3 regions of the Oxalicibacterium sp. genome follow, and region 2 is predicted to be linked to each of the others. Evidence: predicted binding sites of a transcription regulator. Region 2 holds the regulator's gene; each other region holds the start of a gene.

The links. Region 2 encodes sigma-54, which starts transcription at its own class of promoters, with help from an activator protein. Its sites were predicted from a motif close to TGGCANGNAANCTGCTTT; they were not measured.
Region 1: nirB (nitrite reductase large subunit NirB) is a predicted target of sigma-54. The motif match lies at 1,785-1,802, and genes of this name have one in related genera.
Region 3: ACO1VH_RS11500 (ANTAR domain-containing response regulator) is a predicted target of sigma-54. The motif match lies at 3,312-3,329, and genes of this name have one in related genera.

The regions. Positions count from the first base shown of each region.
Region 1 covers NZ_JBMQZD010000006.1:98,865-105,618, reverse strand. The annotation lists gene ACO1VH_RS11480 (bifunctional protein-serine/threonine kinase/phosphatase) at 1-232, opposite strand, end outside; gene ACO1VH_RS11475 (nitrate/nitrite transporter) at 261-1,475, opposite strand; gene nirB (nitrite reductase large subunit NirB) at 1,840-4,278, shown strand; gene nirD (nitrite reductase small subunit NirD) at 4,307-4,669, shown strand; gene ACO1VH_RS11460 (nitrate reductase) at 4,666-6,754, shown strand, end outside.
Region 2 covers NZ_JBMQZD010000005.1:45,404-52,157, forward strand. The annotation lists gene ACO1VH_RS09780 (pilus assembly protein) at 1-1,170, shown strand, start outside; gene ACO1VH_RS09785 (hypothetical protein) at 1,160-1,789, shown strand; gene hpf (ribosome hibernation-promoting factor, HPF/YfiA family) at 1,850-2,203, opposite strand; gene ACO1VH_RS09795 (RNA polymerase factor sigma-54) at 2,303-3,805, opposite strand; gene lptB (LPS export ABC transporter ATP-binding protein) at 3,823-4,563, opposite strand; gene lptA (lipopolysaccharide transport periplasmic protein LptA) at 4,565-5,116, opposite strand; gene lptC (LPS export ABC transporter periplasmic protein LptC) at 5,148-5,750, opposite strand; gene ACO1VH_RS09815 (KdsC family phosphatase) at 5,747-6,295, opposite strand; gene ACO1VH_RS09820 (KpsF/GutQ family sugar-phosphate isomerase) at 6,295-6,754, opposite strand, start outside.
Region 3 covers NZ_JBMQZD010000006.1:107,785-114,538, reverse strand. The annotation lists gene ACO1VH_RS11520 (hypothetical protein) at 1-82, opposite strand, end outside; gene ACO1VH_RS11515 (aminoacyl-tRNA deacylase) at 891-1,382, shown strand; gene plsY (glycerol-3-phosphate 1-O-acyltransferase PlsY) at 1,476-2,093, shown strand; gene tsaD (tRNA (adenosine(37)-N6)-threonylcarbamoyltransferase complex transferase subunit TsaD) at 2,250-3,278, opposite strand; gene ACO1VH_RS11500 (ANTAR domain-containing response regulator) at 3,513-4,073, shown strand; gene ACO1VH_RS11495 (CmpA/NrtA family ABC transporter substrate-binding protein) at 4,366-5,610, shown strand; gene ntrB (nitrate ABC transporter permease) at 5,620-6,546, shown strand; gene ACO1VH_RS11485 (ABC transporter ATP-binding protein) at 6,570-6,754, shown strand, end outside.

The sequences.
Region 1 (6,754 bases), on a different contig from region 2:
GCGTGATAGGCCAGGTGTCGGACGTCGCGTAATAGTCGGACAGCAGGCCGCGCACCGTGTATTCGGATGCTTCGCGGCCGCCATCGTTGCCGGAGACGCCGTCGGCGATGGCGGCGATCACGCCCTTGGACGACAGTTCGGGCTCGTCCGGCAAGGCCATGCCGACGAAGTCTTCGTTGACCGGTCTCTGGCCGGCGCGCGTGGCGTGGCCGGCGTTCAGTATCAGCGGCATGGTGAAAGAGGAAGAGAGCGCATGACGGTCAGATCTTCGCACTCGTCATCGCGGCGCTGCCCCAGGTGGTGCGCCAGCGGCTCTTCACGAAAGTCAGGCCGAGCAGCGCGACGATAGCCAGCGCGGCGAAGACGACCAATCCTCCCTGATAGCTGCCGGTCAGCTGTTTCGAATAGCCGAGGCTGGAAGCCAGATAGAAGCCGCCGATGCCGCCGGCCATGCCGACCAGGCCGGTCATCACGCCAATTTCCTTGCGGAAGCGTTGCGGCACCAGCTGGAACACCGCGCCGTTGCCGGTGCCCAGCGACAGCATCGCCAGCACGAACACCAATGCTGCCAATGCAGCCGACGGCAGGCCGATGCTGGCGATCAGCAAGAAGCCGGCTGCCAGCATGTACATGATCGACAGCGTCTTGATCCCGCCGATACGGTCAGCCAGGCGTCCGCCGAACGGACGCACCATCGAACCGGCGAACACGCAGGCGGCGGTGAAGTAGCCGGCTGTCACCGGCGACAGACCGTACTGGCCGTTGAAATAGATCGTCAACGACGACGCCAATCCGGAGAAGCCGCCGAAGGTGACGCTGTAGAAGAACATGAACCACCACGCATCGCGATCCTTCAGCACCTGCAAGTAGGAGATCAGCGATTTGGGCGGCGGCGCGGACGGCGCATCCTTGGCGAAGATCAGATAGACCGTCAGCGCAATGCCGAGCGGAATCAGGCACAGGCCGAACACGTCCTGCCAGCCGAACGCCAGCGCCAGCGACGGCGCGAATAGTGCAGCCAGCGCGGTACCCGAGTTGCCGGCACCGGCAATGCCCAGTGCCATGCCCTGGTGTTCCGGCGGATACCAGCGAGATGCCAGCGGCAGTGCGACGGAGAACGCCGCACCGGCGACGCCGAGGATGATGCCCAGCACCAGCACGGAGTGATAGTGATGCAGATCGCCCAGCCACGCCCACAACAGGCCAGCCATCACGATCAGCTGGCCGATCAGGCCAGCCTTCTTCGGTTGCAGGTGATCCACCAGGACGCCCATCACGATGCGCAGCAACGCGCCGGCCAGCAGCGGCGTGGCCACCATCAATCCTTTCTGCGCCGGCGTCAGGCCGATGTCGGCCGCGATCTGCACGGCCAGCGGACCGAGGATGACCCAGACCATGAAGCTGAGATCGAAATAGAAGAAGGCGGAAAGCAGCGTCGGCGTATGGCCGGCTTTCCAGAATGATGACTTTTGCATATGCGCTCGCGTGAGTGGAATGGATGACGGCGCTGAATATGCAATTGCTATGCCATTTATATGAAGCCGTTTTGGAAAGCGGTTTGGCGGATGCGGAAGAAAAATGGGCGGCGCGGTGCACCAAATTCTCTGTCGATGCACCTGTTGGGTGCGAGGCTGGTGCAGGGCGGGGTGCAAGCAGAGTGCAATCAGGTGCGGATTGTGCGGATCGGTAAACGTCTTGGTGCATCGCGATGCGAATGGTGCAAGGACGTATCGCAAACGGTGCGAATCAGTAAAAAACTGGACGAAATCGCACAGAAACAGAACTGGCATCTGTTTTGCTTATTTAGATTCGGGAACAACTCTTCTGTGAGATGCAGCAATGAAAAAAATGAAACTGGTCATGGTCGGCAACGGGATGGCGGGCGTACGCACGCTGGAAGAATTGCTGAAACTGGCGCCCGATCTGTATGAGATCACCGTGTTCGGCGCCGAGCCGTATGCCAACTACAACCGCATCCTGCTGTCGCCGGTGCTGGCCGGCGAGCAGACGATTCAGGACATCATGCTGAACGATGTCGACTGGTACAAGGAGAACGGCATCACGCTGCATCTCGGCAAGAAGATCGCAACGATCGATCGCGTCAAGCGCGTCGTGATCGCCGACGACGGCACGACGGCCGAATACGATCGCCTGCTGCTGGCGACCGGTTCCAATCCGTTCATGCTGCCGGTGCCGGGCAAGGATCTGCAGGGTGTGATCGGCTATCGCGACATCTACGACACCAACGCGATGATCGAAGCGGCCACCAAATACAAGCATGCAGTCGTCATCGGCGGCGGCTTGCTGGGACTGGAAGCGGCGAATGGCCTGAAGCTGCGCGGCATGGACGTCGCGGTTGTTCATCTGCCGGATACGCTGATGGAGCGCCAGCTCGATCCGACCGCCGGCAAGATGCTGCAAAAGTCGCTGGAAGATCGCGGCCTGGCTTTCCTGCTCGGCAAGAACACGCAGGAACTGATCAATGACGGTCATGGTCGGGTGAAAGCGGTGCGCTTCGCCGACGGCAGCGAGATCTCGGCCGACCTCGTCGTGATGGCGGTCGGCATCCGCCCGAATACCGCGCTGGCCGAGTCGGCCGGCATCCACTGCAACCGCGGCATCGTCGTCAACGACACGATGCAGACTTTCGATCCGCGCATCTATGCGGTCGGTGAATGCGTCAACCATCGCGGCACTGCCTACGGCCTGGTCGCGCCGCTGTTCGAGATGGCGAAGGTGTGTGCGAACCACCTCGCGAACTTCGGCATCGGCCGCTATCAGGGTTCGGTGACATCGACGAAACTGAAAGTCACCGGCATCGATCTGTTTTCGGCCGGCGATTTTCTCGGCGGCGAAGGTACGGAAGAAATCATGCTGTCCGATCCGATCGGCGGCGTCTACAAGAAGCTGGTACTGCGCGACAACAAGCTGGTCGGCGCCTGCCTGTATGGCGATACGGTGGACGGCAGCTGGTATTTCAACATGCTGCGCGAAGGCAAGGACATCGGCGAGATTCGCGATGCGCTGATGTTCGGCGAAGCGAACCTGAGCCGTCCCGGCGATACCGGCCATGAAGGTTTCAGCAAGGCGGCGGCGATGCCGGATACCGCCGAAGTCTGCGGCTGCAATGGTGTGTGCAAGGGCACCATCGTCAAGGCGATCAAGGAAAAGGGCCTGTTCACGATCGAGGACGTGCGCAAGCATACGAAGGCATCAGCCTCATGCGGCTCCTGCACCGGCCTGGTCGAGCAGATCATCATGGCGACCGCCGGCGGCGACTATTCGGCGTCCAGCAAGGTCAAGCCGATGTGCGGCTGCACCGATCACACGCATCAGGAAGTGCGCGACGCGATCAAGGCGAACAAGCTGCTGACGGTGACCGATACGATGAAATTCATGGAATGGCGCACGCCGAACGGTTGCTCCAGCTGCCGCCCGGCGATCAACTATTACCTGATCTCGACGTGGCCGAAGGATGCAGTCGACGATCCGCAATCGCGTTTCATCAACGAACGCGCGCACGCGAACATCCAGAAGGACGGCACGTTCTCGGTGATTCCGCGCATGTGGGGTGGCGAGACGAATTCGACCGAGCTGCGCCGCATCGCCGACGTCGTCGACAAATACAAGATTCCGACCGTGAAAGTGACCGGCGGCCAGCGCATCGACCTGCTGGGCGTGAAGAAGGAAGATCTGCGCGACGTCTGGCACGACCTCGGCATGCCGTCGGGCCTTGCCTATGCGAAGGGTTTGCGCACGGTGAAGACTTGCGTCGGTTCCGAATGGTGCCGCTTCGGCACGCAGGATTCGACGCGCATGGGCCAGGAGCTGGAACGCCAGCTGGCGCGCATGTATGCGCCGCACAAGGTCAAGCTGGCGGTATCCGGCTGCCCGCGCAACTGTGCCGAAGCCGGCATCAAGGACGTCGGCGTGATCGGCGTCGATTCCGGCTGGGAGCTGTACATCGCCGGCAACGGCGGCATCAAGACAGAAGTCGCGCAATTCTTCGTCAAGGTGAAGTCGCACGAGGAAGTGCTGGAATACGCCGGCGCCTTCCTGCAGCTGTATCGCGAGGAGGGCTGGTACCTGGAACGAACCGTGCATTACGTCGGACGCGTGGGCATGGATCATGTGAAGAAGAAAGTGCTGGACGACGAGGAAAACCGCAAGGCGCTGTACGAACGCCTGCTGTTCTCGCTCGACGGCGAAGCCGATCCGTGGCACGAGCCGGAGAAGGCGCACGTCGATACCCGTCAATTCACGCCGCTGTCGGTCTGATCGCGCACGCAAAAAAAGGAATACAGAAATGTCGAATCAATGGAAAGTCATCTGCCGCGTCGAAGACATCCCGGTACTGGGATCGCGCGTCGTCAATCGCGCCGGCAAGCCGAACGTCGCGATCTTCCGCAACAGCGAGAACAAGGTCTTTGCACTGCTGGACCAATGCCCGCACAAGGGTGGTCCGCTGTCGCAAGGCATCGTGTTCGGCGAGCGTGTTGCCTGCCCGTTGCATAACTGGAGCATCGAACTGCAATCGGGCTGCGCGCTGGCGCCGGATGAAGGCTGCACGCAGAAATTCGCCGTGAAGGTCGAAAACGGCGATGTGTCGCTCGATCTCGCCGAACTCAACGCGCCGTCCGAAGCGGTGAAAGGACTTGCCGCAGCATGAACGACGTGACGGCCCCTGCCGCGCTGAAGGAAAGCAAGGCGACCTGCTGCTATTGCGGCGTCGGCTGTGGTGTCATCGTGCAGACCGACGGCGCACAAGTCGTCGGCGTGCGCGGCGATCCTGACCATCCCGCGAACTTCGGGCGGCTGTGCACCAAGGGCAGTACGCTGCACCTGACTGCGCGCGATGCATTGCAGCAGCAGGCGCGTGCATTGCATCCCGAAATACGCCTCGTGCGCGACATGAAGCGCGAGCGGACCAGTTGGGATACCACGCTGGATTTCCTCGCGAAGAAATTCGCCGACACGATCGCCGAACACGGGCCGGACAGCGTCGGCTTTTATATTTCCGGTCAGCTGCTGACCGAGGATTACTACGTCTTCAACAAGCTGGCGAAAGGCTTGATCGGCACCAACAACATCGACACCAATTCGCGCTTGTGCATGTCGAGCGCGGTGGCCGGCTACAAGCAGACGCTGGGCGCGGATGCGCCGCCGGCCTGCTACGAGGATATCGAGCAGGCTGATGTCGTTTTCATCGTCGGCTCCAACATGGCGTACGCGCATCCCATCCTGTACCGCCGACTGGAAGCGGCGCGCAAGGCGCGGCCGGAGATGAAGGTAATCGTCGCCGATCCGCGCCGTACCGATACCGCGCGCGACGCCGATCTGTTCCTGCCCATCCTGCCGGGTACCGATGTCGCGCTGTTCAACGGCATGCTGCACATCTGCCTGTGGGAAGACCTGATCGATCCGGCATACATCGATGCGCATACCGAAGGCTTCGCCGAACTGAAGCGCACGGTGCGCGACTACACGCCGAAGTTCGTTGCGGAAACCTGCGGCATCAGCGAGGAAGATCTCGTGACCGCCGCGCGCTGGTTCGGCGAATCGAAAGCCGCGCTGTCGCTGTACTGCCAGGGTTTGAACCAGTCGTCGGCCGGCACCGCGAAGAATGCGGCGCTGATCAACCTGCATCTGGCGACGCATCAGATCGGCAAGCCGGGCGCGGGGCCGTTTTCTCTGACCGGGCAACCGAATGCGATGGGCGGACGCGAAGTGGGCGGCATGGCGACGCTGCTGTCTGCGCATCGCGACATTGCCAATCCAGCCCATCGCGCCGAAGTGGCAAAGCTGTGGGGCGTGGGTGATGTGCCAGCGACGCCGGGCAAGAGCGCGGTCGAGATGTTCGAGGCGTTGCGCGACGGCGGTATCAAGATCATCTGGATCGTCTGCACGAATCCGGCGCAATCGATGCCGGAGCAGAAGATGATCCGCGAAGCGCTGAAGAAAGCGGAACTGGTGATCGTGCAGGAAGCGTATCGCACGACGGCCACCTGCGATTTTGCCGACGTGCTGCTGCCGGCGACGACGTGGAGCGAGAAGGAAGGCACGGTCACCAATTCCGAGCGCCGCATCACGCGCTTCAAGCCGGTATTGGACAAGCCGGCAGAGACGCTGCACGACTGGGAAATTGCTGTGCGCTTCGCGCACCGGCTCGAAGCATTGTGGAAGCGCGAACGCACGCTGTTTCCGTACGACGATGTGGAATCCGTCTGGAACGAACATCGCGAATCGACGCGCGGCCGCGATCTGGATATCACCGGCCTGTCGTATACGATTCTCGAACAGCAGGGGCCGCAGCAATGGCCGTATCCGGAAGGCGCACAATCCGGCAAGCAACGCCTGTATGCGGATGGCATATTCGCTACCGCATCGGGGCGCGCGAAATTCGTCAATACCGTCTATCAGCCGGTCGCGGAAAAAGTCGATGCACGTTTCCCTTTCCATCTGACGACGGGGCGCTTGCGCGATCAATGGCATGGCATGAGCCGCACCGGCACCGTCGCGCAACTGTTTTCGCATGCGCCGGAGCCGGCAGTCGTGCTGTCGAAGACCGACATGGAACGTCGGCTGCTGAAGGATGGCGACCTGGTGCACGTGACCAGCAAGCGCGGCTCGCAGATTTTGTCGGCGGTCGCCGGCGACGACATGCGTGCCGGGCAGGCCTTCATCGGCATGCACTGGGGCGAGGAATACGTGTCCGGCCGCGGCAACGGCGACGGCACGTTCGGCGTCAATGCAT
Region 2 (6,754 bases):
CCTAATGCACCTACGACGACATGTCAGGCCAACGAATGGAAGACTATTCTCGTCGGCGGACTGAATAAGGGCGGGAAGGGATATTACGCTCTTGACATCACTAATCCGGACAGTCCCAAGGCGTTGTGGAATTTTACCGATGCTGACGACGCGGACATGGGGCTGAGTTACGGCAATCCTATTATCACCAAACGTGCCGACGGAACCTGGGTCGTCGCACTCACATCCGGTTACAACAATACGAGCGGTGATGGCAAGGGACATCTTTATCTACTGAATGCCAATACTGGTCACCTTTTGCTGAAGCTAAGTACGACCGCGGGCAGTTCAAGTACGCCGAGCGGCTTGGCGAAGATCAACGGCTGGGTCGATAGCTTGAACGACAATACGGCCAAGCGTTTCTACGGCGGCGATCTATTGGGCAATGTGTGGCGTTTCGATACGGATGATCTTGTACTGCCGGAAGGAGCGGAGGCAACTAAATTGGCAGAGTTGGGAAATGTCGGCTCAGTCGGAATCCAACCGATTACCACGCGTCCGTTGCTGAGTGAAATCGAGACGGGCGGTACACGTTATGCTGTCGTAACGATAGGAACCGGGAAATATCTCGGCAATAACGATCGCAATGACAAGTCGCAGCAATCCATTTATGCCATCAAGGATAAACTGACGGATGCGGGTTATGGCCTGTTGCGCCAGGACACGACTTTTGTTCAGCAGACACTGACTACGAATGAGGCGGGAACAGAGCGTGAGGCATCGAGCAATCCGGTGAACTGGAATACGAATTCCGGATGGTATGTCGATCTGAATCCGAACAATGAGTCCCCGGGAGAGCGTGTCAATGTGGATATGCAACAGCAGTTAGGGATTCTGGTTGTGGCCGGTAATGTGCCGGAACAGAATGCCTGTACTGTTGGGGGATACGCATGGCTGTATTTCTTCGACTTCCGCACGGGCAGTTTTATTGAGGCGGATGGGACGGTGGGCCAGCGACTGCGGGGTAATTCATTGGTGGCGGGTTTGCGTTTTCTGAAGTTGGATAACGGAAAAACGATCACGCTGGTGACGGACACCAGCGGTAAGACTACACCGCAGAGCAATCCTGAAACAGGTTCCGGAGGAACGTCCGCACGCAGGGTTTCCTGGCGTGAATTGATTGTCGACTGATTTGTCGATGATGCGGCATGGCGCCTTGTCATCAGTTCCGATTCTTTGCATGGGGGCGGTAGCGATTGCGCATGCCGCCCTCATTTCCGTGCTGTTCATTGAGACGTTTCCTCTCCCGCAGAAGATTCCTGATCTCGTCCATGTAGACCTTCTTCCTGTCGAATTGCGTCGAGAGGTGGCCACATTAACGGAAGATCGTTCAGCGAAAGAGGTGCGAGCAAAGCGCGCGGTGAAGCAGGGTGATATTTCTATATCTCCATCGATGGGTGAGCAGGCAATATTGCCCACAGTACGGTATTACGAAACCCGCGAACTGACTCAAAAGCCGCTGGTGAAGGTGGATGTGCCGACAGAATTGATGTTGAGACTCGATGGGGTAGAACCGCAGATTGTTGTCGCACATCTCTGGATCGGTGAGTACGGTGATGTCGATCGTGTCGATATAGAAAGAAACGACACGCTATCCGAAGAAGGAAAAGTGAAATTGCAGCAGGCTTTTGGCACGGCAGAATTTCATCCCGGTGAAATTGATGGCGTCCCAGTTAAAACGCATATGCGGATTTCCATCCAGCTGGATCGGCCAATTCAATTCCAAAGCGAGAAACGTGGGGCAGAATGAATAAAGGGCGCAATTCGCGCCCTTCTTCATTGACGGCCAAGCTCGGCCGAAATGTTTCTCTTACGAGGCAGCAGCCTCTGCATTGTCCGGCAATCGTTTGATGCCCTCGTGCTGGTGATCCTGCAGTTTCGTTTTGTATTTGATCACCTGACGATCCAGTTTGTCGATCAGCAGATCGATGGCGGCATACAGGTTGTCCGCGATGCTTTCCGCGTGTAGGTCTTTGCCTCGGACGCGTAGGTTAATTTCGGCTTTCTGGCGTTTTTCTTTCTCGGGAAGATTGTCTACAGTCAGGATAACTGCAATGTCGATCACATGATCGAAGTGTCGTTTGATGCGTTCCAGTTTGCCTTGTACGTATTCTCTGATGGCGGGGGTCAGTTCGAGGTGATGTCCACTGATGGTGAGATTCATACAGCGCTCCTAAGGAAATTCACTGGCGGTCCAGGCACCGTTGCCGGCTGCGCCGAACACAGTGACGTAATGCACACTACACAAACAAATCCGGAAGGATTACAACGATTTGCGCAGATTGACCGGTGGAATTTTAAGGGCTTCGCGGTATTTGGCAACGGTGCGCCGCGCTACTACGATCCCTTGTTCCGCCAGCATGTCTGCAATCTTGCTGTCAGAGAAAGGTGTTTTCGGGTCTTCTGCTCCTATCAATTGTTTGATCAGGGCCCGTATCGCGGTAGAGGATGCTTCTCCGCCTGCTTCCGTCGCAACATGGCTGCCGAAAAAGTATTTCAATTCGAACATTCCATGAGGAGTGAGCATGTACTTCTGGGTGGTAACACGAGAAATTGTGCTCTCGTGTAAACCCAGTGTATCAGCAATTTCGCGCAAAACAAGAGGGCGCATCGCGACCGCGCCGTGCGAGAAAAAATTGCGCTGACGCTCGACGATGGCCTGTGCCACACGAAGGATCGTATCGAAGCGCTGGCGCATGTTCTTGATCAGCCATTTGGCTTCCTGCAGTTGCGTGCCGAGCGAACCTTCGCCCTTGTTCTGCTTCAGGATGCTGGCGTACATCGCATTGACGCGCAGGCGCGGCATTACTTCGTGATTGAGCATGACTTGCCAGCCGTTGCGCGTACGCTTGACGATGACGTCCGGTACCACGTAATCGGAGGCATCGCTGGCGAAGACCGCGCCGGGATGCGGATTGCATTGGCGAATGACGGCCTGCGCTTCGCGCAGATCTTCATCGTCGCAATCGAGTGCCTTGCGCAATTTGTTGAAGTCGCGCTGTGCGAATAGCGTGAGATGGTTTTCGACGATGTTCAGTGCCATGCGCCGTGTGACGAACGGAATGCCTTCCATCCGGCGAATCTGCAGGGCCAGACATTCAGATGCATCGCGCGCGCCGATACCGGCCGGATCGAAGCTTTGCAGCAGGCGCAGGGCGACCGACAATTCTTCCGGCTCGATTTCAAGTTCTTCCGGCAGGCGCGCATGGATTTCTTCCAGACTTTCTTCCAGATAGCCGTTGTCGTCCAGTGCGTCGATGATCAGTTCGAGCAGAGCGCGATCGCGCGGTTCGCGTACGGTGACGGACACCTGTTCGAGTAGATGCTCGCGCAGTGTGACTTCATGCGCTTCCAGTTGCGGGCGGGCGTCGTCGTCATCCGGAGATGCCGATTTCGACGTGCGGGCAACATCGTCGAAGCTCCAGTCGCTGTTGTCGGCGTTGCCGTCGGCATTGTTGCCTTCGGCATTCGGCAGATCGCCGGATTCGAAGGACGATTCAGCTTCAGTAGATGGTGCAGGCGATTCTGTCGGGGCATCGCCATCCGGCGCAGTGCCGTTGCCGGCGCTGACGGCGCCGTCCGCCAGCAGGCGCACGGCATTGTCGAGCGGATCGTCGGTGCGTTCCAGCATCGGATTGTCGGCCAGGATCTGTTCGATCTCCTGATGCAATTCCAGTGTCGACAGTTGCAGCAGGCGGATGGATTGCTGCAATTGCGGCGTCAGAGCCAGATGCTGGGAGACGCGTAGTTGCAGGGATTGCTTCATGGTGATTCTCTTCGCGCTTACATGCGGAAGTGTTCGCCGAGATAGACGCGGCGGACGGATTCGTTGGAAATGATATCGTCGGGCCGGCCGCTGGCCAGCACCGCACCTTGATTGATGATGTAGGCGCGGTCGCAGATGCCGAGCGTTTCGCGCACGTTGTGGTCGGTGATCAGCACGCCGATGCCGCGTTCCTTCAGGAAACGCACGATGCGCTGGATTTCGATGACGGCGATCGGATCGACGCCGGCGAACGGTTCGTCCAGCAGCACGAAGCGCGGATTGGTGGCGAGAGCGCGCGCGATCTCGACGCGACGGCGTTCGCCGCCGGACAGCGACATGGCCTGGTTCTCGCGCAGTTTTTCGATCTGCAGATCGGCCAGCAGCGTATCAAGCCGTTGTTCGAGTTGATCCTTGGACAGCGCCTTGCCGTTAACGCGCTGCAGTTCCAGCACGGCGCGGATATTGTCTTCGACGCTGAGCTTGCGGAAGACTGAGGCTTCCTGCGGCAGATAAGAGAGGCCGAGTTGCGCGCGTTCATGGATCGGGCGGCGCGAAATATCGGTGCCGTCCAGTTCGATCTGGCCGGCATCCGACGGCACGAGGCCGACGATCATGTAGAACGAGGTGGTCTTGCCGGCGCCGTTCGGGCCAAGCAGGCCGACCACTTCGCCGCTCTCGACTTGCAACGCGACGTCACGCACGACCTGGCGTGCGCCATAGCTTTTCTGCAATCCGTTGACGATCAGTTTGCTCGACATCTCAGTTTTCCTTCTTCTCGGCGCGCGGCTGGATCACGGCCTTGATGCGGCCGGCGCCTGGTTTGCTGTCGCCGGACGATGTGTTGTGTACGGTGAAGAATTCGGCGCGCGTGTCGTAGGAGATATATTCGCCGGCGACTTCGTCGGTGATCTTGCCGTTCTCCAGTCGACGCATCTTGGCGCGCGTGAAGAGCTTCATGACTTCGTTCTTGTCGTCGTATTCGATGCGTTCCGCCTCGCCTTCGATCCACTGATCGGGGCCGCCATCGCGCTTCTGGCGGAAGCTGGCCAGTCCGTTCGGCGGTGCATACATCGTCATGAACTGATAGCCCTCGGGATCCTGCGTGACGACCATGCGTGCCGATTTCATCAGGATCGTTCCACGCGTCAGCACCACGTTGCCGACGAAGACGTTGACCTGCTTGACGTCGTCGTACTCCATTTGATTGGCTTCGACGTTGGTCGGCTTGGTGCGATCGGCCTTTTCGGCGTGCGCACCGGTCGCAGCGATCAGGCCGGCAAGGATGAGGAATACGGAAAGCAGTCGTGTCATGAAAACGTTCTCTGTAATGAGCGTGCCGGAATCAGTTCTTTGCGGCCGGGGCCTGATACTGGCCCTTGACGTTGCCGTCCAGCTTGAATTCGCCGGTGGCGTTGTTGGCGTACATGCCGGTACCGGTCAGTACGGAAATGCCCTGTTGCAGTTCGACCGGCTTGGGCGTCGTCATCGCATCTTCGTCCGGCAGCAGCAGCAGGTAGGAAGTCTTCAACTGGAAGCGCGGCTTGGTGGCCGAAGCCGGGCGATCGATATGCACGTTGTCGTACATGCGGATTTCGCTGTTGTTATTCTTTACGGTGGCGTAGCGCGAGGTGCTAACCATCGGCGGCCTGTCCTTGCCGTAGCTGTGCATGACGGGGCTTTGTACGAGATAGGAATCGTCGCCCGGATAGTGCTTTAGTTCGGTGCCGGTCAGGTTGTAGCGCGGCTCGCCGGTTTTTGCCATGCGGACGAAATTGAACTGCTGGACATAGAAATCGGGATCGGTGCGCACGGCTTTCGGCAGAGAATCCTCGGTCTGGCGTTGCATGACTTGTACCAGCCACAGACTGCCGAACGCGAGCGCGCCGGTGATCACCAACAGCGCGATCACGCGTATGGCGTCGCCGGGGCGGGCGGTGATTTTCATAGCAGGTACGGCGCGATGGCCGCTTGGTACTTGTCCTGCGCATGCAGGATCAGGTCACACAGCTCGCGTACCGCGCCGCGGCCGCCGCCGGCCTGCGTGACGTAGTGCACGCGCGAACGCACTTCCGGATGGCCACCCGGCACGCTGGCAGCAAAGCCGACGCGCGACAGGATGGGCAGGTCGATCACGTCGTCGCCGACGAAGCCGCAGGCCTCGGGGGCAATGCCAGTTTCCGTCAGTAATTGTTCGAAGATCGCACGCTTGTCGTGCGCGCCCTGGTGTACATGCGTGACGCCGAGATCGGTCGCGCGGCGCAGCACGATGGCCGATTTGCGCGCGCTGATGATGGCGGTGACGACGCCGGCGTTCTGCAGCAGCTTGATGCCGTGGCCGTCGAGCACGTTGAAAGTCTTCATCACTTCGCCGTCGGCGCTGAAGTGCAGGCTGCCGTCGGTGAGCACGCCGTCGACGTCGAAGATCATCAGACGGACGTTCGCCGCGCGGGCGGTGGCGTCTGCCGTGGCGGTCGGAATCGGCGACGTCATCAGATCACCTTCGCGCGGGTCAGGTCGTGGATGTGCAGCGCGCCGACCAGCGTGCCGTTTGCATCGGTGACCAGCAACTGGTTGATGCGGAATTCTTCCATCAGCTCGACCGCTTCGACCGCTAACTGCTCCGGCTGCACGCTGCGCGGATTGCGGTGCATGACTTCGGCGATCGACAGTGTCGAAAAATCCTGCACGTTCTCGATCAGCCGGCGCAAATCGCCATCGGTGAAAACGCCGATGGCGCGATTCTGGCTGTCGACGATGGCGGTCATCGCCATGCCTTTGCGGCTGACTTCCAGCAGCGCGGCATACAGCGTCGCATCTTCGTTGACTTTTGGAATCGCGTCGCCGGTGCGCATGACGTCGCGCACATGCGTCAGTAGGCGGCGGCCCAGCGCACCGCCCGGATGCGAGCGTGCGAAATCGTCTTCGCCGAATCCGCGCGCGTCGAGCAGC
Region 3 (6,754 bases), on a different contig from region 2:
CGACATCAGACTGCAATTGCTCAAGCAGTTCATGGGTCCGGATGAAACCCTCGCTTTTATCAATTCTCGGGTAGCTTGGCATGGTGGCTAACGTTTAAATTCAGCGGCCGCCGAAGGCGGTCCGCTGGAATGATTGGTTAGGTCTTGTGATGGCCAGATGCTAATGATGCCCAGCACGAGGCCGACAATACCGAGAGCCAAACCGATGCCACTCAGCCATGCAGCAAGACGCACAACGATTTGAGGATGACCGGTGCACGCCCTGAACTTGCCCCACCAGGAATTGCACTCAGAAACCTCCAAAGGGACGTCGGACTGAGTTTGAATCCCACCAAGACCAGCTCGGTACCAAGCCCCAATCACCAATGTTTCGGTAGGCGTAGATATCGTGAAGCGCGGCGATTGGTTGTACTGTTTAAGAAAATTGTCATCGATTTGTAGCGCCTCACAGTACACGCTCCGCCCATTCTGCGAATTCTTGATCTTTATGACACAGCGGGTGGGTAACGAGCTCCGTTGCAGCCACACCCAACCTTGATGTGCGTCGTTCTCTAGGGCTGCAAACAGTCGCATAAAGGTCTAACTATATTTAGATATCAATTCTGCAAAAAACAAATGCGGCCTATTTTTTGCTGAAATATGGAACTCTGCATGCTGTCGTAGTTCTTGGTATATCGACCGACTGAGGCCGCCTAAACATTCATGTATGAGAAATATTTCTCGCTGGCATTGTAGGATGAAGATTTCCAGATCTGATCCCATAAATATAGTATGTAGCGAAAATTAACAATCCTGCATGGCATGTCTGTTCGGAGAATGGGGAAGGAAGGTGCTAAGCGCGTCTTGCGGCATAATGTCCCCCTTTTTTAGCTCCTAGAATTACCCGCACCATGGCCAAAAAGGACCACGTCTCCGAAACGCCCGCCACGCAATGGCTGCGCAAGCACGGCGTCACATTCAGCGAGCACCCTTACGATTACGAAGAGCACGGCGGCACATCGGTGTCGTCGCGTGAACTCGGCGTAGACGAACACGCCGTCGTGAAGACGTTGATTATGCAGGACGAGAAGGCGCAGCCGCTGGTGGTGCTGATGCATGGCGATTGCAAGGTATCGACGAAGAATCTGGCGCGACAGATCGGCTGCAAGTCGGTCGAACCGTGCAAGCCGGAAGTGGCGAACCGGCATTCCGGTTTCCTGATCGGCGGCACGTCGCCGTTCGGCACGCGTAAGGCGATGCCGGTGTATGTGGAAGAGAGCATCCTGTCGCTGGAGCGCATCTACATCAATGGCGGCCGGCGCGGCTTTCTGGTTGGCATCGCGCCTGCTGCGTTGTCGGGCGAACTGGGTGCGAAGCCGGTGCAGTGCGCATTGCCGGAATAGTCTGCGAAAATAATTAACAGAATAATGAGGTGCGGTGCTTTATAGTGAGCGCCGCTCCGGCCGCGATGGCGGCCATCAGTTGAGAAGATAACTATGAATACTGTGTTGTTTGCAGCGTTGTTTGTTGCTGCGGCGTATCTGATCGGTTCGATCTCGTTCGCGGTCATCGTCAGCAAGGTGCTGGGTTTGGCCGATCCGCGCAGCTATGGCTCGAAGAATCCAGGTGCGACGAATGTGTTGCGCAGCGGCAGCAAGAAGGCGGCGATCCTGACGCTGCTGGGCGATTGCCTGAAGGGCGTGGTGGCGGTGCTTCTGGCGAAATACCTGGGGCCGCAATACGGCGTGGCCGAAAACGGCATTGCGTTGGTGGCACTGGCGGTGTTCGTTGGCCATCTGTGGCCGGTGTTCTTCCGCTTCAAGGGCGGCAAGGGTGTGGCGACGGCGCTCGGTGTGCTGCTGGCGATCAACGGCTGGCTCGGTCTGGCGACGCTGGCGACCTGGCTGATCATCGCATATGCGTTCCGCTATTCCTCGCTGGCGGCGTTGGTGGCGGCAGTGTTTGCGCCATTCTTCTATTGCCTGATGTTCGGCACCGACGGCATGTTGCTGGCGATCGTGGCGATGAGTGCGCTGCTGATCTTCCGTCACGCAAAGAATATCGGCAATCTGCTGGCGGGCAAGGAAAGTCGCCTTGGCAGCAAGAAAAAATAAACGAAGTAATGAAGCAAACAAAAAATCCGGCACGAAGCCGGATTTTTTATTGGGTGATTGCTGCGATCGATACTTCTTGCATCAACGCCGCTGTTTCAAAGTGGCAGTCTAGATGCGCCGTGATTCCGCGTGGCACACCGGTTTGAAACTGCACATTCAAATCTCGCGAATGCTGTCGAGCGGCCAGCGCGGTTTGACGTTGAATGCGTAATCCTTCTTCGCCGCATTCGGATTGATCTTCAGACGCATCGCACCGGCGAAGGCGATCATCGCGCCGTTGTCGGTGCAGAATTCCAGCTCTGGGTAGTAGACGCGGAATTTCCGCTTGGCGGCAGCCGCGTTCAGCGATTCGCGCAGCTGCTGGTTGGCGCCGACGCCGCCGGCGATCACCAGTTTCTTCAATCCCGTTTGCTTCAGCGCGTTGACGCACTTCGCCGTCAGCACGTCGACGATCGCATCGACGAAGGCGCGCGCGATGTTGGCCTTGTCCTGTTCGCAGATGTTGGCCGGATGATTCTTCACCAATGTCAGCACGGCTGTTTTCAGGCCGGAAAAGCTGAAATCCAGATTCCCTGAATGCAGCATCGGCCGCGGCAGCTTGTAGGCGGATGGATCGCCGAATTCCGCCATGCGCGAAATCGCCGGGCCGCCCGGATAACCGAGGCCGAGCAGCTTGGCGGATTTGTCGAAGGCTTCGCCGGCGGCATCATCCAGCGTTTCGCCCAGCAGTTCGTACTGGCCGACGCCATCGACGCGCATCAGTTGCGTATGGCCACCGGAGACCAGCAGCGCGATGAACGGAAATTCCGGCGGATCGCTGGCCAGCAGCGGCGACAGCAGATGGCCTTCCAGGTGGTGCACGCCGAGCACGGGCTTGTCGAGCGCGAGGCCGAGGCCGCAGGCAACCGATGCGCCGACCAGCAGTGCGCCGGCCAAGCCGGGGCCTTGCGTGTAGGCGATCGCGTCGATGTCGCCGCGTGCGATGCCGCTGTCGGCCAGCACTTTTTCCAGCAGCGGAATGGCGCGGCGAATGTGGTCGCGCGACGCCAGCTCCGGCACCACGCCGCCGTATTCTTCGTGCATGCGTACCTGCGAATGCAGCGCGTGCGCGCGCAGACCGTGTTGCGTGTCGTACAACGCGAGTCCTGTTTCGTCGCAGGAAGATTCGATACCGAGAACGAGCATGGAGAAAGCCGGGCGGGAAGGTTGGTGCGAAGTTGGCGTGGTTCTTGCGTGGATTGTAGCGTATTCCCCGTTTTTCATCGCCGCGCCATACGGCCGAACACTGCCATGACTCGTCCTGACCACATCGATTCTTCGCTCGCCGGAAGCAGGCAATCATTGCCGGATGCGCGCTCCGACAGGCGTTCGCTGCGCATCGTCATCGTCAATACGCTGGCCGACAGCGAAGCGGACGACATGGCGCTGGAGCGCGACGGCCGTGCACGCGCATTGCGCATCGGCCTGCTGGAAGCCGGCTACAACATCGTCGCGGTGTTCCCGGCCGACATGCATCTGCCGGACCGCATCGCGCAGCTGCAGCCGGACATGGTCATCATCGACGCCGAATCCGATGCGCGCGATGTGCTGGAGCATGTCGTGATGGCGACGCACGAGGCGCCGCGCCCCATCGTGTTGTTTACCGAGGATCAGGATCGCTCCAGCATGGAAGCGGCGATGGCGGCGGGTGTGTCGGCCTATATTGTCGCCGGCTTGTCTTCCGAACGCGTCAAGCCGGTGCTGGACGTGGCGCTGGCACGTTTCAACGCGGACCAGAAGCTGCGCAATGAACTGTCGGATACCAAGCTGAAGCTGGCCGAGCGCAAGACGGTCGAGCGTGCGAAGGGATTGCTGATGGAGCGGCATGGCATCAGCGAAGACGAGGCGTACGGCAAGTTGCGGCGGATGGCGATGGACAAGAACTTGCGCCTGTCGGAACTGGCGCAGCGCCTTATCGATGCGGCGGATCTGCTTGGCTAGATCAATGTAAATACCGTGCATCGTTTGGTGGCGTCGATATGCCGCCTGCACGAAAAAGACGCATCAAACGTGCATGAATGGTGCCCGTTGCAGGGAAAACTGCTGGCACGTTCATTGCTGTATGGGGAATGCACCAATGACGGTGTACTGAATATATAACGGGGAAGCAGCCAACGGCGGCGGCTTCCTTCCGGACAAAGGCGTCCGCATCGCATGCGCAATTCGCGCGTGGCGATGCGGACGCTTTTTTATTGCGATTTCATTTATCCGCCAACGCGCATCGGGAGAAAACATGACGACGAAAGACGACAGCATCAATACGACACGACGCACCATCATCAAGGCGGCGGCAGCGGCGACCGCATTCGGCGGACTGGCGACCAGAGGCGTGTGGGCGGCCGGTTCGGACAAGCCGGAGAAGACGGAAGTGAAGGTTGGCTTCATTCCGCTGACCGACTGCGCGTCCGTCGTGATGGCATCGGTGATGGGTTTCGACAAGAAGTACGGCATCAAGATCACGCCAAGCAAGGAGTCGTCGTGGGCTGGCGTGCGCGACAAGCTTATCAACGGCGAACTGGATGCGGCGCATGTGCTGTACGGCCTCGTCTACGGCGTGCATGCCGGCATCGGCGGCGCGAAGAAGGACATGGCGGTATTGATGAGCCTGAACAACAACGGCCAGGCGATTTCGCTATCGAAGGCGCTGGCCGATGGTGGTGCGGTAGACGGCGCTTCGCTGGCGAAGTACATGCAGGCCAACAAGCGCGAATACACGTTTGCGCAAACCTTCCCAACCGGCACGCACGCGATGTGGCTGTATTACTGGCTAGCGAGCTACGGCATCAATCCGATGAAGGATGCGAAGGTCATCACGGTGCCGCCGCCGCAGATGGTGGCGAACATGCGCATTGGAAACATGGACGGCTTCTGCGTGGGCGAACCGTGGAACCATCGTGCGATCGTTGATGGCATTGGCATCACGGCGGCGACGTCGCAGGAAATCTGGAAGGATCACCCGGAGAAGGTACTGGGCACCACGTCCGACTGGGTCGCGAAACATCCGAACACGGCACGAGCGATGTCGGCTGCGGTGCTGGAGGCGGGCCGCTGGATCGATGCGTCGCTGTCGAACAAGAACAAGATGGCCGAGACGATCGCTGCCAAGTCCTACGTCAACACCTCGGTAGACGTGATCAATCAGCGCATCCTGGGCCGTTACACGAACGGCCTGGGCAAGACCTGGGACGATCCGAACTACATGAAGTTCTTCAACGATGGTGCGGTCAATTTCCCGTATCTGTCGGACGGCATGTGGTTCCTGACGCAGCACAAGCGCTGGGGATTGGTGAAGGACGATCCGGATTACCTGGGCATCGCCAAGTCGGTCAACCGCATCGACATGTACAAGGAAGCGGCGGCGATGGCCAAGGTCAGCGTGCCGAAGGACGTGATGCGCACGTCCAAGCTGATCGACGGCACCGTCTGGGACGGCAAGAATCCGAAGGCTTACGCAGCATCGTTCAAGATCCGCGCATAGGAGAGCGTCATGAGTGCAATCATGCAAACCATCAACGAGCCGGCCGCGAGCACCAAGGCCGATACGGCTGTGGCAGCAGCCGCAACCACGGCAGCCGTGCCGGTTGTCACGATGCCGGCACCGGCAAGGAAGGAAGCGACGAAGGCCAGCCGCGTTTCGCTGCGCGGCTTCCTGCCGGCAATCGTGCCGCCGCTGTTCGGCGTGCTGTTCCTTTGCATCGTATGGGAAATCATCTCGTACAAGAACAACGGCATCCCGTCGCCGACGGTGACGCTGAAGGCGGCTGCCGAGCTGTTCGCCGATCCGTTCTACAGCAACGGGCCGAACGATCAGGGTATCGGATGGAATGTGCTGGCGTCGCTGCAGCGCGTGGCCGTCGGCTTCGGTACGGCGGCGCTGGTCGGCATTCCGCTTGGTTTCATGATCGGGCGCTTCCGATTTCTATCCGGCATGTTCAATCCGATCATCAGCCTGCTGAAGCCGGTGTCGCCGCTGGCCTGGCTGCCGATCGGCCTGCTGGTGTTCAAGGCCGCCGATCCGGCGGCGATCTGGGCGATCTTCATCTGCTCGATCTGGCCGATGATCATCAACACCGCGATCGGCGTGCAACGCGTGCCGCAGGATTACATGAACGTCGCGCGTGTGCTGAACCTGTCGGAGTGGAAAGTCATCACGAAAATTCTGTTCCCGTCCGTGCTGCCTTACATGCTGACCGGCGTGCGCCTCGCGATCGGCACTGCGTGGCTGGTGATCGTCGCGGCGGAAATGCTGACCGGCGGCGTCGGCATCGGCTTCTGGGTGTGGGATGAGTGGAACAACCTGAATGTCGCGCACATCATTATTGCCATCGTCATCATCGGTGTGGTCGGCCTGGCGCTCGAACAACTGCTGGTGGGGCTGGCGAAAGCCTTCACTTATGAAGATGTGAAGAACTGATCGTTACGGAAAAGGAAAAAATCATGGAAACGCTCAACGGCAAGTTCATCGAAATCCAGCAGGCGGAAATGACCTTTCATACGAAAAAAGGCGTCTTCAACGCGCTGCGCGACATCAACCTGACAGTCGGCAAGGGCGAATTCATTTCGCTGATCGGCCACTCCGGCTGCGGCAAGTCGACGCTGCTGAACCTGATTGCGGGACTGAC